3 regions of the Bradyrhizobium oligotrophicum S58 genome follow, and region 3 is predicted to be linked to each of the others. Evidence: predicted binding sites of a transcription regulator. Region 3 holds the regulator's gene; each other region holds the start of a gene.
What was found. Region 3 encodes LexA, which represses DNA repair genes until DNA is damaged. Its sites were predicted from a motif close to TGTTCNNNNTGTGTTCNG; they were not measured.
Positions count from the first base shown of each region.

Region 1: a site for LexA is predicted at 2,210-2,227, ahead of uvrA (excinuclease ABC subunit UvrA). Genes of this name have one in related genera too.
Region 2: a site for LexA is predicted at 2,424-2,441, ahead of S58_RS01165 (YifB family Mg chelatase-like AAA ATPase). Genes of this name have one in related genera too.

Region 1 covers NC_020453.1:4,597,739-4,603,314, reverse strand. Annotated here, with positions in the region: gene uvrA (excinuclease ABC subunit UvrA) at 1-2,118, opposite strand, end outside; gene S58_RS19710 (outer membrane protein) at 2,397-3,032, opposite strand; gene S58_RS19705 (outer membrane protein) at 3,322-4,050, opposite strand; gene S58_RS19700 (outer membrane protein) at 4,265-5,050, opposite strand; gene S58_RS19695 (outer membrane protein) at 5,362-5,576, opposite strand, start outside.
Region 2 covers NC_020453.1:240,941-246,516, reverse strand. Annotated here, with positions in the region: gene S58_RS01180 (DNA translocase FtsK) at 1-221, shown strand, start outside; gene S58_RS01175 (outer membrane lipoprotein carrier protein LolA) at 391-1,170, shown strand; gene S58_RS01170 (DUF2336 domain-containing protein) at 1,186-2,256, opposite strand; gene S58_RS01165 (YifB family Mg chelatase-like AAA ATPase) at 2,488-4,026, shown strand; gene S58_RS01160 (hypothetical protein) at 4,131-4,580, shown strand; gene S58_RS01155 (ATP-binding protein) at 4,716-5,576, shown strand, end outside.
Region 3 covers NC_020453.1:4,009,972-4,015,547, reverse strand. Annotated here, with positions in the region: gene S58_RS17195 (MBL fold metallo-hydrolase) at 1-102, opposite strand, end outside; gene S58_RS17190 (LysR family transcriptional regulator) at 185-1,138, shown strand; gene S58_RS17185 (molybdopterin molybdotransferase MoeA) at 1,241-2,452, shown strand; gene lexA (transcriptional repressor LexA) at 2,674-3,372, shown strand; gene S58_RS17175 (hypothetical protein) at 3,710-4,150, shown strand; gene S58_RS17170 (hypothetical protein) at 4,417-4,674, shown strand; partial or broken gene S58_RS17165 (ComEC/Rec2 family competence protein) at 4,629-5,576, opposite strand, start outside.

The sequences.
Region 1 (5,576 bases), 590 kb from region 3:
TTCGCTGGCGCCGTTGAGCTTGCGCGCGATCGCCTTGTAGAGCGTGTCGATCAGCAGCGTCGACTTGCCGCCGCCGGAGACGCCGGTGATCGCCGTGAACAGGCCGAGCGGAATCTCGGCCGAGACGTTCTTGAGATTGTTGCCACGGGCGTTGACGACCTTGATGGTGCGGCGATGGTTCGGCGGCCGCCGCTCCGGGACCTCGACCTCGAGCTCGCCGGTGAGATATTTGCCGGTCAGCGAGGCCGGATTGCGCATGATCTCGGCCGGCGTGCCCTCGGCGACGATGTGGCCGCCATGGGTGCCGGCGCCGGGGCCGATGTCGAGCACGTAGTCGGCCAGCCGAATGGCATCCTCGTCATGTTCGACCACGATCACGGTGTTGCCGAGGTCGCGCAGCCGCTTCAGGGTATCGAGCAGGCGGGCGTTGTCGCGCTGGTGCAAGCCGATCGACGGCTCGTCGAGCACATAGAGCACGCCCGTGAGACCCGAGCCGATCTGCGAGGCCAGGCGGATGCGCTGGCTCTCGCCGCCGGAGAGGGTGCCGGAGGAGCGCGCCAGGGTCAGGTAGTTCAGGCCGACATCGAGCAGGAAGGTCAGGCGGTCACGAATCTCCTTCAGGATGCGCGTGGCGATCTCCGTCTGCTGCGCATTGAGCTGCTTCGGCACCTCGGCGAACCATTCGCCGGCGGCCTTGACGCTGAGATCAGAGATCTCGCCGATGTGCTTGCCGGCGACCTTGACGCACAGCGCCTCGGGCTTCAGCCGGAAGCCCTTGCAGCCGGCGCAGGGCACGTCGTTGAAATACTTGCCGAGCTCCTCGCGCGCCCATTCGCTCTCGGTCTCGCGGAAGCGGCGCTCGATGTTGGTGATGACGCCCTCGAACGGCTTCTTGGTGTCGTAGGCGCGGACGCCGTCCTCATAGGTGAACTTGATCTCGTCGTCGCCGGAGCCGTGCAGCAGCGCGTTCTGCGTCTTCTTCGGCAGGTCCTTCCACTTGGTGTCCAGGGTGAACTTGTAGAACTTGCCGAGCGCGGTCAGCGTCTGCAAATAATAGGGCGAGGACGACTTGGCCCAGGGCGCGATCGCGCCCTTGCGTAGCGTGGCGTCCTTGTCGGGGATGACGAGGTCGGCGTCGACATGCTGCTCGACGCCGAGCCCGCCGCATTCCGGACAGGCGCCATAGGGGTTGTTGAACGAGAACAGCCGCGGCTCGATCTCGGGAATGGTGAAGCCGGAGACAGGGCAGGCGAATTTCTCCGAGAACAGGATTCGCTCGGGCCCGCTCTTGTCGTGGATCTTTGCGGTCTTCTTCTTCTCTTTCTCCTCCGCTGGCGCGGCGGAAGCGGGAGCATCGGCAAACTCGATCACGGCGAGCCCCTCGGCGAGCTTCAGCGCGGTCTCGAAGCTCTCCGCGAGGCGCTGGCCGATGTCGGAGCGCACGACGATGCGGTCGACGACGACGTCGATGTCGTGCGGGAATTTCTTGTCGAGGGTGGGCGCCTCGGCGAGCTCATGGAAGGTGCCGTCGATCTTGACGCGCTGAAAGCCCTTCTTGAGGTATTCGGCGAGCTCTTTCTTGTACTCGCCCTTGCGGCCGCGCACGACCGGCGCCAGCAGATAGAGGCGGGTGCCCTCGGTCATCGCCAGCACGCGGTCGACCATCTGCGACACGGTCTGGCTCTCGATCGGCAGCCCCGTGGCCGGCGAGTAGGGCACGCCGACGCGCGCCCACAACAGGCGCATGTAGTCGTAGATCTCGGTGACGGTGCCGACGGTCGAGCGCGGGTTCTTCGAGGTCGTCTTCTGCTCGATCGAGATCGCCGGCGACAGGCCGTCGATCTGGTCGACGTCCGGCTTCTGCATCATCTCCAGGAACTGGCGCGCGTACGCCGACAGCGATTCGACGTAGCGGCGCTGGCCCTCTGCATAGATCGTGTCGAAGGCGAGCGAGGATTTGCCGGAGCCGGAGAGCCCGGTGAACACGACCAGCCGGTCGCGTGGGATCTCGACGTCGATGTTCTTGAGATTGTGCTCGCGGGCGCCGCGGATGGTGATGGCCCGCAGGCTCGACGAATTGGCTTGCGCGCGCTGCTTGGCCTTGATCACTTCATCCATGACGATCGTCCCACGGCGCGGCATCACGCCATCGTTACAGGCGCGTTCTGCCGGAAGCCGGCCATCGGACGCCAGAGGGGAAAGGTATCGTCGGAACGTAGGAAGAACGGGCGCGGATTTCCAGTGCCGTCAGCGAATCATCAACAATGCGTTCGGGGAATGGCAGCGAATGGCAGGAGGGCGACTGGTTCCGCGATGCAGCCTGCTTGATTCCGCAAAGAAAAAGCCTCCGCTCTGGCAGAGCGGAGGCTGTGTGCGTTGGCCCGGAGGCGTCGATCTTAGAAGTGGTAGTTCACGCCGACCTGAACCGAGTGCAGGTTCAGGGTGCCCGAGGCGATGTTGTTCACGAAGTAGTTCTCGCTGCCGAGGCTCTTGTACAGGTATTCACCCTTCAGCGACCACTGCGGCGCGAACATGTATTCGAGGCCAGCACCAACGGTCCAGCCGCTGTGGAACTTGGTGTCGGAAACCGAGGCGCCGAGGAACGTGTTGGTCAGCTTGTTCTCAGCCCAGGCGTAACCACCGGTGGCGTACATCAGGGTCGGACCGAAGGCGTAGCCGATGCGGCCACGAACGCTGCCGGTGTCCTGAATCTTGGTGTTGAAGGTGCCCAGGAAGCCCGGGATCACGCCTTCGCCGCTCTTGATGCTCGCCCAGGCGGCGTCCGCCTCGAGACCGAACACGAGAGCGCCCTGCTGCCAGTTGTAGCCGATGGTGCCGCCGGCGAGGCCGCCGTCCGGACCGTTGTCTTCAACCGTGGCATAACCGCCCATGGCGCCGATGTAGAAACCGGCCCAGGTCGGGAGCGGCGCGGCAACCGGCGCCTTGGTGTAGGGACGCGCAGCAAGATCGGCAGCGGCAGCGGGAGCGGCCAAGGCGGCCAGGGCCACGGTCGCAAGCAGGATCTTCTTCATTCTTCTTCTCTCCAGTTTAGTCCTAGCAGTCCGCGTCGCACCGAAGTTCTTACGCACGAAACAGACTCACCCGTTCAAGTTGACGGTCCCCCTATAGCCCGGTTCCGCGCAGATTGCCGTCACCTCAAAGCCACACCCGCGACGAAACCGGGGATCTACGGGCAACGGCAGAAAGCCTTTGTCGCTCAAATGCTTGGGTTCCGCCTGTCACGCAAAGCCAACAGTGTCCGCAGCGCAACAAAAAAGGCCGGCTTGCGCCGGCCTTTGAATGTTCGGGTTGTGGAACTGGTCAGTATTTGGCGATGACCGGGCCACCGAAACGATAGTTCAGGCGGGCGGTGAACAGGTCGACGTCCTGCTTGATATTGTCGGTCTGGGCGAATACGGCGCCGCGGAACGGGACGTTCGTGTTGCCCATGAACAGGTGGTCGTATTCGAAGCCCACCGACCAGTTCGGCGCAAAGGCGTATTCGACCCCAGCGCCGACGGATGCGCCCCACTTGTGCACGGTCGTGGTGGCCAGCACGGTGTTGATCACGCCGGAAAAGATCTCGTACTTGGTGTCGGTGACGGCCGCGCCGCCCTTGGCGTAGAGCAGGACGTTGTCGAAGGAATAGCCGATCTGGCCGGTGAATAGGCCAAAGGCGGTGATCTTGCTGCGATTCCTATCCGGCGCGAAAAGGGGCGTAATATTGTTGCCGGTCAGATCGGCCCAGTTGCCCTGCGCCTCCAGGCCGAACACGACCGAATTCATCTGCCAGCGATAGCCGAACTGTCCGCCGACGGTGCCGCCGGTTGCGTTGTGGCAACCTTCGGCGCGGCCGTCCGCGAGCGTCCAGCAGTTGCGGCTCGATCCATAGCCGCCGTTGATACCGAGGTAGAAGCCACTCCAGTCGTTGATCGTGGCAATCATCGGCGGCGCCTTGGTGTAAGGCCGCGCTGCCATGTCGGCTGCCGACGCGGATGTGGCGGCTGCGATGCCGACGAGGGCCGTCGTGATCACAAGCAACTTCTTCATCAAATTCTCCCCCGGGAGTTGGAATGACAAGCGATGGAAATGTTCATACACGCGGCATCCCGGAGATGCTGTAACGCACGCGCCACATTGGCAAAAAAGCGTTATATATCAAATATTTAACATAAAATAGCCGCGTCGGTGCCGAGCTGCGGACACGAAAAAGGCCGGCGCGGGCGCCGGCCTTTGCGGTAGGCTCCGGAGAGCTGCCTTTGCTTCAGTAGCGCGTCGCCATGGGGGCGCCGAATCGGTAGTTCACCCGGACCGTCGCCATGTCGATGTCCTGCTTGATGGTGTCGACGCGTGAATTGACGGTCGCGGTCGCCGGGAAGCTGATGTCGCGCGATCCCATGAACAGGTGATCGTACTCGACCGCGACCGACCAGTTCGGTGCGAAGCCGAACTCGACGCCGGTACCCACGGTGCCGCCCCAACGGGTTTCGCTCGCCGAATCCAGCTGCGTGCCGACAGGGAAGGGCGCTGCTGCGTTGGCGGTTCCGGTGTATTTGTTGTGCGTGACCGCGGCGCCGCCCTTCACGTACCAGAGCACGTTGCCCCAGGCGTAGCCGGCCTGGCCGGTGAACAGGCCAATGGCGTCGGTCTTGGTGGTGTTGGTGATGCCGGTTGTCAGCGCCGCGGTGCTCGCATTGGAGGATTTCAGATCGGTCCAATTGCCCTGGGCTTCGAGGCCGAACACCCAGCTCGCGGCCTGCCAGCGATAGCCGACCTGACCACCGATGAGGCCGCTGGTGGCGTTATGGCAGCCTTCGCTCTGCGTCGGCGCGACCGCCGCGGCGCCGAACCGATTCAGGGTCCAGCAATTGTGGCTCCAGTCGGCGCCGCCATTGGCGCCGAGATAGAACCCGGCCCAGCTCGGCAGCGGCGTGACATAGGCAGGCGGCGGTGCCTTGCCATAGGGCCGCGTCGCAAAGTCGGCGGCCGATGCCGGTGCCAGGCCGAGCAATGCGGCGCCCGCGCTCACGATCAGAGTTGTCTTCTGCATCTCTCGTCTCCCCAATCCCAAAGTCTTCCCTCGCCGGATCCCTCCGATCCGGGCCCACGCGTGTGGCCTGCTCTGGTTGTAGGAAAGACTGATTTCTAAAAACTGTGACCACAGCCCAGCGCAGCGCGGGATGTGCCGATCGTGCTTAAGCGGAGGTAAATGAGGCGGCGGCCCGCATGACAGCGGCGGGGCACGATGCAGCCTTGGTGTTTGAAGCTGATCAGCTCTCGCCACGGTCGATCGGCCGGGGCCTCCGGACACGCGCAGCGCCTTCGTCCGAAGCGAGGGGCGATAAACCGGCGAGTGCCGCCTCAGTGCTTGGAGACGACGGGGCCGCCCCAGCGATAGTTGACACGGACGGTGGCCATGTCGACGTCCTGGCCGACTGTGTCGGTCCGGGTCGCGGCGCCCGCCGGCAGGCCGGAGAAGTTCAGGGCCTTGTTGCCCATGAAGATATGCTCGTACTCGGCGCCGACCGACCAGTTCTTGGCGAAGCCGACCTCCACGCCGGTGCCGACCGTAGCGC
Region 2 (5,576 bases), 3.8 Mb from region 3:
TGGGGGGTGGCGGCGGTGGCGACGACCTGTTCTCCCAGGCGGTTGCCGTGGTCAAACGCGACCGCAAGGCGTCCACCAGCTACATTCAACGGCGGCTGCAGATCGGCTATAACAAGGCTGCTTCGCTGATGGAGCGGATGGAACAGGAAGGCATCGTCGGCCAGGCCAACCACGCCGGCAAGCGCGAGATCCTGGTGCCCGAGGAAGAAGGCGGGTTCTGACCGCCCGCTTGGTCCCAGATCTGCCGTTTCCGTGTCGTATCTTCACGCAATTACGATCACGCCGCCCGACCGAACCGAGATAGAAACGCGTAAAACTCAGGACGTCGTTTTGAAAAGCCCCTTGTTGAACAGCCCCATTTCACCTTCCGCGGCCCCGCACGGGCGCCGCATGTCAGCCTGGATGGCGGCATGCGCCGTGACGGCCTGCGCGCTGACGGTTGCCGCCAGCCACGCTGCCGCCCAGACCACGCCGTCTGCCAAATCAGCACCGAAAGGCGGCGCCCAGCTCAGCGCCTCCGAGCAGCGCGGCCAGAGCGCGGCGACGACCCAGACCGTGCCGCCCAATCCGATCATTCCCGATCCCCGGCGCAACGTGCCGGCGAGCATCTTCACCTCGTTCGACGCCAACCAGAAGGCGCAGGCCGCCAAGGTCAGCGCCTATCTGTCGTCACTGCAGACGCTGGTTGGAAACTTCGTCCAGGTTGGTCCCGACGGCAGCAAGACCAAGGGCGATTTCTACATCCAGAAGCCGGGCAAGGTGCGCTTCGAATATGAACCGCCGACGCCGATCGACATCATCGCCGACGGCTCCTCGCTGGTCGTGCGCGACCGCAAGCTCGCCACCCAGGACGTCTATCCGCTGTCGCAGACGCCGCTGCGCTACCTGCTGTCGGACCGCATCGACCTGCTCAAGGACACCAACGTGATCGCGGTCGCGGCCGACGACCTCTACGTCACGATCACGATCGAGGAGAAGCAGGCGCTGATCGGCACCAGCCGGCTGATGCTGATGCTCGGCGCCAAGGACGGCCAGCTCAAGCAGTGGACCGTGACCGACCCGCAGGGCTACGACACCACGATCGCGGTCTACAATCTCGATACGACCAAGAAGCTCGATCCGGCGATGTTCAAGATCGACTTCACGAACTACGGCACGCCGCCGGGCTGACGGCCCTCCCCGCGCTCAGCTCGATTCGAGCCCGCGGACCTTCCATTGCGCTTCCGACAGCGCGAGCTTCTCGAAGCGTTTGCGCGCCTCCTCGACGTCGTCCGCCGGGATCGCGTCGCAGCCGGGACGGCCGCGCAGGATCATGGCGGTCGTCGCCCAGCTCAGCCGGGCCGCCTTGCAGGCCAGCAGCAGATCGCTCAGCCGATCGTCGTCCATCAGCGATTCGATGGTTTCGATGGAGACGACGCAGAGCAGCGCCAGCGCCGCGATCACGGAAGGGAATTCACCGGTGACGCAGAAGCGGTTGACCGCGGAATCGCCGAGCTTGCCGGTGCGATTGAGCGCGGCGACCTCGGTCTTGACCTGCTGATAGTCCCACATCGCGCGCATGGCGGCGCCGGACGACCGCGTCGGCGTCGCCTGCAGGGTGGCGCGGGTCGCCGGCGGCGCCGCCTTGATGAAGCGGGCGCGGGCGCCTTCGCTGGCGGCGGCGACGAAAGCGCGCGAGAGCTTCGCCGGCAGATCGGTGCGCAGCGCGAGCTTTTCGGCGAGATCCTCGTCGCGCTCGGCGATCTTGAACAGGCTGCGGTAGCCGTCCTCGGACAGGCGCGCGGAGAGGTTCTGCACCAGCGCCATGCGCACGGCGGGGAAGCCGCGCGCAATCAGCAGCGTCGTCAGGGTCTCGCCGATTCCCCGGCGGCTGGCGAGCGCAACGAGATGCCCCGGACTGCCGCTCCGGATGAACTCGGCGCAATCGCGCTCGGTCAGCACCAAGGCCTTGGCCAGCATCGGCCCGGCGACACGCAATTCTGGATGGACGGCGAGCAGTCGCGCGGTCCCGTAGGGCGCACGCTCGACACGGGCCAAGGCCGCGCTGAACTCGGCCAGCACCTCGGTCGCGACCTGCGGCATCAGCCGCGCGAACATCTGGTCATAGAGATCGAGCTGCTCGTCGGACGCCGGCCGCGGACCAGCCAGGAACAGGCTCGTGGTCCGGCGCAGCATGTCGGTGGCAAGCTCGGACACCGTCCTCGCCTCGGCGGCGGGCGTCTTGACGGTGGGAGCGGCCGAAGGCGCTGGGGGCATCGCACGTCTCTCGTTGGCGGCGTCCCTTCGGTTCTGACGGGGCGCGTGTCGATCATGATTTCCGGAAGAATGCGAACACCGGCCTAAAGGGGCGTTAAGCTCAGGGGCGGGTCCGACGGCGGACGCGGACCGTCGTTAATGGATTGCGCCTCGCGCCGGCGGCGGCATGTTCCTGTATTGTTCTTGCGGATGGAGCCCGCTTCCGCTAGCTTCGCCAGCGGGAGGGGCACCATGGTCCAGCGCGTTTCTACCGTCGCCTTTGAAGGGATCGAGGCCCGCGCGGTCGACGTCCAGGTCCAGGTCGCGCCCGGCCTGCCGGCGTTCGCGATCGTTGGTCTCCCGGACAAGGCGGTGTCGGAGGCACGCGAGCGGGTGCGCTCGGCGCTGATCGCGTCAGGGCTGGCGCTGCCGGCACGGCGCATCACCGTCAACCTGGCGCCAGCCGACGTCCCGAAGGAAGGCAGCCACTACGACCTGCCGATCGCGCTCGGCCTGATGGCCGCCATCGGCGCCATCCCGCCGGATGCGCTCAGCGGCTTCACCGTGCTCGGCGAGCTCGGGCTCGACGGCTCGATCGCGCCGGTCGCCGGCGTGCTGCCGGCCGCGATCGGCGCCAATTCGCGCGAGGAAGGCCTGATCTGCCCGGCCGCCTGCGGCGCCGAAGCGGCATGGGCCAGCCCCGAGCTGCAGATCATCGCGGCGACCTCGCTGATCCAAATCGCCAATCATTTCAAGGGCACGCAGGTGCTGTCGCGGCCGCAACCGAAAATCCAGGAGGCGCCCGCGAGCCTGCTCGACCTGCGCGACATCAAGGGCCAGGAGAGCGGCAAGCGCGCGCTCGAGATCGCCGCCGCCGGCGGGCATCATCTGCTGATGATCGGCTCGCCCGGCGCCGGCAAGTCGATGCTGGCGGCGCGGCTGCCCTCGATCCTGCCGCCGCTGTCGCCGGCGGAGCTGTTGGAAGTCTCGATGATCGCCTCGGTCGCCGGCGAGATCGAAGGCGGGGCGCTGACGAACAGACGGCCGTTTCGCAGCCCGCATCACTCGGCCAGCATGGCGGCGCTGACCGGCGGCGGCCTGCGCGCCCGGCCCGGCGAGATCTCGCTGGCGCATCAGGGCGTGCTGTTTCTCGACGAGCTGCCGGAGTTCGACCCGCGCGTGCTCGATTCGCTGCGCCAGCCGCTGGAGAATGGCGAGGTCTCGATCTCGCGCGCCAACCACCGCGTCACCTACCCTGCCCGCTTCATGCTGGTCGCGGCGATGAATCCGTGCCGCTGCGGCAAGGCGTTCGAGCCCGGCTATGCCTGCAAGCGCGGCCGCATCGACCGCTGCACGGCGGACTACCAGATGCGGATCTCGGGCCCGCTGATGGACCGCATCGACCTGCGCATCGAGGTGCCCGCCGTCACCGCCGCCGACCTGATCCTGCCGCCGTCCAAGGAAGGCTCCGCCGAGGTTGCTGCCCGCGTCGCCACCGCGCGCGACCTGCAGCGCGCCCGCTACGCCAAAGCCGGCCTGCCGCAGGTCCGGACCAATGCCGAGGCGCCCGCCGCCGTGCTCGACGAGATCGCCAAGCTCGACGCGCCCGGCCAGAAGCTGCTGCGCGAGGCCGCCGAGACCATGCGGCTGTCCGCCCGCGGCTATCACCGCGTGCTGCGCGTCGCCCGCACGCTCGCCGATCTCGACCACACCGAGACCATCGGCCGGCTGCATCTGGCGGAGGCGCTGTCGTACCGCGCGCTGGCGGAGGACAATCGGCATGCGGCGTAAAGGCGCGCCCTCCCCTTCAACACTCTGGTAACGACTTCTCTTTACGCTCCGACAACCATAAGGCCCCGCGTTTTGTCATCAGGCCTTCCGCGTCGGTGCGTGTCATGTTGCGTTTCAAGGTCCTCGTCTCGGCCGTGCCGCTGATCGCGGCCGCGGTCATTGCCAAGATCGAATTGGCGCCCTCTCCCCAGCCCTGCATTGCCGTCGGTGCCGACACCCTCGCGCTCGGCTCGGCGCCGTTTCACGCCGATCTCCATGTCGATTTCACCGATGATCCCGCGCTCGCCACCGTACGCGTGGCGCTGGCCGACGATCCGGGGACGGCCGATTTCGTCGTGGTCGACGATGCGCCCGTCACGGAGGCCAGGGATTGCGGCATGACGGCTGCGACCGATGCCGTCGGGCTCACTGCCGATCCGCTCGCGAGTGCACCGCTGATCTACCTGGCGAGGGACAAAGCGGGCGATGGCACTGCCGACTATCGCATCTACGTGCGCTCCAGCCGCCTCACGGCCCGCAACCACGCGGCATCACCGGCCAATCCGCTGTTGTGAGCCGGGCTAACGCCCGGTTCACCATCTCTGCACGGCGGCAACGCGCGTGCATGACCTTTCAAAGTCTCAGCAATACCGACGCCGCATGGTGCGGGCGGCCATGACACGGGATCGAAGGCATCAGGGGTGATCGAGATGGGACGGCTTCTTCGCATCAGATTACGTCTGCGCCGGTTCATGCGCCGTCATCACCTCGTCTTCACGATCCTGCGCTCGCTGATGATCTTCTCCGCCGGCTTCGGCGGCGCGTACGGCTTCATCAAGGCCAGCATGGCCGAGAAATCCGGCTACAACCCGCACACCTTCGCGATCGGCGCCAGCTTCCTGTTCGCGCTCGCCTGCGTCGGGCTGGCCACGCTCAGCATGCGGCTGCGCTTCCTCGCCAAGAAGCTGCACAAGGTCGCGCTTCACAACGAGGTGCTGGCGGACCGGAACTGGGAGCTGCAGGAAGCCGAGCAGCGCGCGCGCAATCTGTTCGAGCAGCAGGGCGACCTGATCGTGATGCGCGCGAGCAACGGCGCCATCGTCTTCGTCAACGACGCCTATTGCGAGATGGCGGGGCTGGATCGCGAGAACCTGCTCGGCAGTCAATTCGCCTTCGAGCTGATCGAGCAGGGCGACAGCGCGCTCGAGCCGAGCGGCACCCGCGTCCACGACCAGTGCATCGACAGCGCGATCGGGCCGCGCTGGATCGCCTGGCGCGAGGCGCTGGTGCGCGCGGATGCCGGGCAGCCGGCCGTGCTGCAATGTGTCGGCCGCGACGTCACCGGCCGCACCGAGACCGAGCGCGCGCTCGCCGATGCGCGCGACCAGGCCAATGCCGCCAACCGCGCCAAGTCGCGCTTCCTGGCGATGGCAAGCCACGAGATTCGCACGCCGCTGAACGGCATCCTCGGCATGAGCGGCCTGCTGCTCGAGACGCCGCTGACGCCGGAGCAGACCACCTACGCCAAGGCGGTCAGGACCTCGGGCGAAGCCCTGATGTCGCTGATCAAC
Region 3 (5,576 bases):
GATGCTGGGGAAGAGAAACTCACCTTCGACGGCATCGAGGCCGATCTCGAAGATCTTGGTGATGGTGGCGTCCCCGACGCGATGGGTCGTGCTGTCTTGCATGCTTGCTGCCTCGATCCGACGATGATCTTGTCTGGGTCGAGATCTAGGACTAGGTCTTACATTCCTCAAATCGATCCAACTCATGCAGTCCATCGACCACTTCGATCTTCGCTCCTTCGACCTCAACCTGCTGGTCGCGTTCGACGCGCTGATGCAGGAACGCAGCGTCACGCGCGCCGCCGCGCGCCTCAAGGTGGGGCAGCCGGCGATGAGCCATTCGCTGTCGACGCTTCGCGTACTGCTGCAGGATGAGCTGTTCGTCCGCGTCGGCACCGTGATGCAGCCGACGCCACGCGCCGCGGTGCTTGCCGGGCCGGTTCGTGCTGCGCTGGGACAGATGCAGGCCGCGTTGCACGCCACACCGGAGTTCGACCCGGCGACGGAGCAGCGTACCGTCCGATTGGGATTTTCCAGCGAAGTGGAGCTGCTGCTGATCCCCGAACTCACGGCGGTGCTGCGCCGCTCGGCGCCCGGCTTGCGGCTTCTCAGCCGACCGACGGAGCGCAACGAGGCGCACCGGCTGCTCGACGAGGGTGCGCTGGATGTCGCGGTCGGCTGCTTCGAGGCGGTCGCACAGCGGCACAGATCCCAGTTCCTGTTCGAGCAGGCGCTGAGCTGCGTCTACAATCCCAAGCACATCGCGCTGAAGACGCCGATCAGCCTGGCCGACTACCTGTCGCTTCCGCACGCGCTGGTGACGCTGACAAACAGCCTGCAGGGCTGCCTGGAGGCGGCGCTGGATGAGATCGAGACGGAGCTCAACGTCGTGTCGGCCTCTTCGGAATTCCTGAGCGTGCTCGCCACCGTGGCCGCCTCACCGGTGATCACGACGATCCCGACTCGGATGGCGAGGCTCTACGGGCCGCGCTTCGGGCTGACGCTCTGTCCCACCCCGTTGAAGCTGCGGCTGCCGGCGGTTTCGATGGTCTGGCCGCTGCAGCTCGATCGTGATGCGGCCTCGGTCTGGCTGCGAAACACGATCGCCGATATCCTGCACGCGACCGAGCGCGCTGCCTGTCGCGTCGCAGCCGAATAGCGAGGCGATGCGGGTCTCGCCTGGGGCCCTTGGCCGCGCGGTGCGCGTTCGATAGAACGCGACTCCTGCGAGGCGCACCCGCCTCCGTCCGAAGGAACTCCCATGGCCCTGATGCCGGTGTCCGATGCGTTATCCGCGGTTCTCGCCGGCGCCGAGCCGCTGGCCGAGGAGCTGGTGGCGCTGGACGAGGCTTTTCACCGGGTGCTGGCGCGCGACCTCGCGGCGCTGCGGACGCAGCCGCCCGAGGCGATGTCGGCGATGGATGGCTATGCCGTGCGCGCGGCCGATGCGGACAAGGCGCAGGCGCGGCTGAAGGTGATCGGCGAGGTCGCGGCAGGGCGGCCCTTCCACCGCACCGTGGGGGCCGGCGAGGCGGCGCGCATCTTCACCGGCGGCGTCGTGCCGGCGGGCGCCGATACGGTCGTCATCCAGGAGAACACGGTCGCCGACGGCAGCCACGTCGTGATGACCGAGGCAGCGATCAAGGGCCGGCATATCCGTCCCGCCGGCGTCGACTTCCACGAAGGCATGGTGCTGCTCAAGCAGGGCCGCCGGCTCAGCGACCGCGATTTGTCGCTGGCCGCGAGCATGAATCATCCGGTGCTGCCGGTGCGGCGGCGGCCGAAGGTGGCGCTGCTCGCCACCGGGGACGAGCTGGTGATGCCGGGATCGACGCCCGGGCCGGGCCAGATCGTCTATTCCAACGGCTATGCGCTGCGCGCGCTGGTGCGCAGCGAAGGCGCCACGCCGGTCGACCTCGGCATCGCCGCGGACACGCTGGAGGCCACCGTGGCCGGCATCCGCCGGGCGCGCGAGGCCCAGGCCGACATCCTCGTCACCACCGGCGGCGCCTCGGTCGGCGATCACGACCTGGTCAAGCAGGCGCTGGAGGCCGAGGGCGTCGAGATGGCGTTCTGGAAGATCGCGATGCGGCCGGGCAAGCCGATGATGCACGGCCGACTCGGCGGCGTCAGGGTGATCGGCCTGCCCGGCAATCCGGTGTCGTCCTATGTCTGCGCGATCCTGTTCCTGGTGCCGCTGATTCGGCGCCTGCTCGGCCGCGACGAAGCTCGGATGCCGCGCGAGACCGCCCTGCTCGGCCGCGAGCTCGGGCCCAACGACTCGCGCGAGGACTATCTGCGTGCCCGGCTCGATGAGCGCGCAGATGGTGCGCTGATCGCAACGCCGGTGACGCAGCAGGATTCGTCGCTGCTCGGGAATCTCGCGCTGTCGCAGGCTCTGGTGATCCGGCCGGCCTTTGCGCCGAAGGCGCCCGCCGGCAGCCCGTGTGAGATCCTGCGCCTGCCCGAGTGAGCGCCGAGCGAGCAGCTCCCCCCGGCAAAGCCCGGACCATTCATCATATTTTTAGGATTGCGGAACACACATCGAACAGATAGTGTCCGTTCATGATTTGTTTTTAGTATGTTGCGGGCGCCGCGAATTACCGATCGTCCGATTGCCCTGCGCTCCCGGAATCTCTTCACGGATTCGGAGCTCTCGGATTTGGACGACGACAAACTGGGGACCAGGACGAGATGCTGACGCGCAAACAGTACGAACTTCTGCGGTTCATCAACGAACGGCTCAAGGAAGCCGGCGTGCCGCCGTCCTTCGACGAGATGAAGGATGCGCTCGACCTGCGCTCGAAGTCCGGCATTCACCGCCTGATCACCGCGCTGGAAGAACGCGGCTTCATCCGCCGCCTGCCGAACCGGGCCCGCGCGATCGAGGTGATCAAGCTGCCCGAGCTGTCGCAGGCCGCCAACAACCGCCGCGGCTTCACGCCGTCGGTGATCGAGGGCAATCTCGGCAAGGTGCGCAGCTCGACGCCGGCGCTCGACGATGGCGAGCGCCCGGTCGCGGTGCCGGTGATGGGCCGCATCGCCGCGGGTACCCCGATCGAGGCGCTGCAGACGCGCAGCCATACGATCAGCGTGCCGGCCGACATGCTCGGCTCCGGTGATCACTACGCGCTCGAGGTGCGCGGCGATTCGATGGTCGATGCCGGCATCCTCGACGGCGACATGGCGCTGATCCAGCGCAACGAGACCGCCGACACCGGCGACATCGTGGTGGCGCTGATCGACGACGAGGAGGCGACGTTGAAGCGCTTCCGCCGCCGCGGCGCGTCGATCGCGCTGGAGCCGGCCAATACCGCCTATGAGGTGCGCATCCTGCCGCCCAACCGGGTGAAGATCCAGGGCAAGCTGGTCGGCCTCTATCGCAAGTACTGACCGCAGTGACTGAGCGCGCGCCTCACCACGGGCGTGCGCGGTATGCGGCAACGACCGAGCTGTCGTCGTTGCAGATCGGCGGTGTTTGCAGCCCTGTGCGGATTGCAGCGTAGCAGCATGTCAGCGCTGGCTTCGTCGATTTGACGCGAATGCACCTCATGATGTGCAGCGCGGCATGCTCAAACGCTTGTGATCGCGCGCAGGCACACGCGGTGCAGATCAGCGCAGAATTGCCGTGAAGCGCGCGCTAACATCACCGTCGATGTCCACTCTGATAGAGGCCTGCGCCTGTCCGGGGGGAGCGTGGGTCGGCTATCTCTCAACGAGGAGCGATCCGATGTGTGACTACAGCCTCCATGCCGTTGCGTCCCGCCCAGCCAAAGTCGGCGAGACGCTGATCTCGATGACGTTCCGCGGCACCGCGACCCGCGGCTTCGCTCTCGAAAGCGAGCCCAACGTCGCGGTCTGCATGCTGCCCGGCACCGAGCTCGCCTTCGCCGAGGACGTCCGCTACGACAGCCGCTGGCTCTGGACCCGGACGATCCGCGAGCGCGTCGCCAAGTTCAACACCATCGAGAAGCACGTCCCCGATCGCCATCACGACGCCATCGAGTTCGCCGACGGCCGCCACGTGCTGGTGACCCAGCTCTGCGAAGGCCAGCGCGTCACCGTGCTGCAATTGCCGGTGAGCAAGCAGCCAGGCGAGCGCCGCCCCGGCATGGCCGAGGAGAGTCCGACAAGCGAGACCACGCCGATACGCCGCATCAGCATCACCTGAGCGCCTGCAGGTTGGACGTCTGCGTCTCTGTCGTTGGTGAGAGACCTGTTCGTACGAGATCCGCGGTGAGAGACTTTGCGCAGGCCGACGCGAAGTCCTCGCGCTCGGACTTGGCAGTCGGACTTGGCAGTCGGACTTGGCAGTCGGACTTGGCAGTCGGACTTGGCAGTCGAATTAACTGGATGGCATCGCATCACGCGAGAACGACGTCTTGCAGGAACGACATCCCTCGGCCGGCATTGTGTGTGCCGGGGGTGTTTCTCATCGTGGTCGACAAGATCGATTGGAACAAGGCCGGCCGGCTCACCGAGCCCGGCCGCTACATGCTTGCGTTCGGATGGCTGACGGTCACGGCCGATGACGTTGCGATCTGGCAGCGATATCCCGCCGCCTCGTTCACGCTGGTCGAGGTGGCCTCGCCGTTCGATGGAGCGGATCGCAGCGAGTATCATCTCGGCACGTTCGAACTCCCCGGCGCTCAATCCTCCGCACCCTGCTCCGTCTCCGGCGGTGTCGCGTCCTGAACGCGCGACGCCGGCGGGCGCGGCGTCAGTGTCGTCTCGAAGTCGCCGGCCTCGGCAGGAGCCGGCCACCACGGGCGGTCGGTTGCGCTCGTCCGGACCGGTGTGACCGCGAAGCCCTTGCCTTGCTGCACCAACATCAAGGCGCCCTGCCGCTGCACGCGCTGGCGATCGACGACGGCGGCGGCGCAGGACGATGGCGCGGCGCGCGTGGTCACGACCAGCGTGGCGCGGGCGCAATCATCGGCCAGCGCATCGGCGCGCAGTGCCATCGCGACGAGACGGCCGTCGGCCAGCGCCAGCACGCAACCGGCCTCGTCGCAGGACACGCCGTCGCCGAGCGACGAGTCCGCCGGCAGGCGCGCGTCGGCATCCGCCGCGAGCCATTCCCGGGTGGCGAACACGTCCTTGCCGGTGCGCATCACGTGCAGCCGCCCATCGCGGCCACGCACGGCGACGGCGCGTCCGTCGCCGGAAACGAGGATGTCCGGCAGCGGCGTCGCGACCGCCCACATGGTGGCCGCCACCAGCACGACGGCGCCCGACCAGCGCAGCGGCGTCCGCAGCAGGCCGATCAGGAGAAGCCCGAGACTGGCCGCGATCAGCGGGCCGATGCCGAAGGCGGCGATGCGCCCGACCGCGCCGGGCAGCGCCGCCACCCAGCGCGTCACCAGGATCATCCAGTCGATGCCCCAGCCCATCAGCGACCAGAGCGGACCATCGAGGCCGAAGGGCGCGGCGAGCAGGCCAAGCAGACCCGCGGGCATGACCAGCGCCGAGACCACGGGCATCGCCGCGAGATTGGCCAGCACGCCGTAGGGCGTGATGCGGTGGAAGTGGAAGGCCGCATAGGGCGTGGTCGCCAGCCCCGCGATCAGTGACGCCAGCAGCAGCATCGCCAGCTC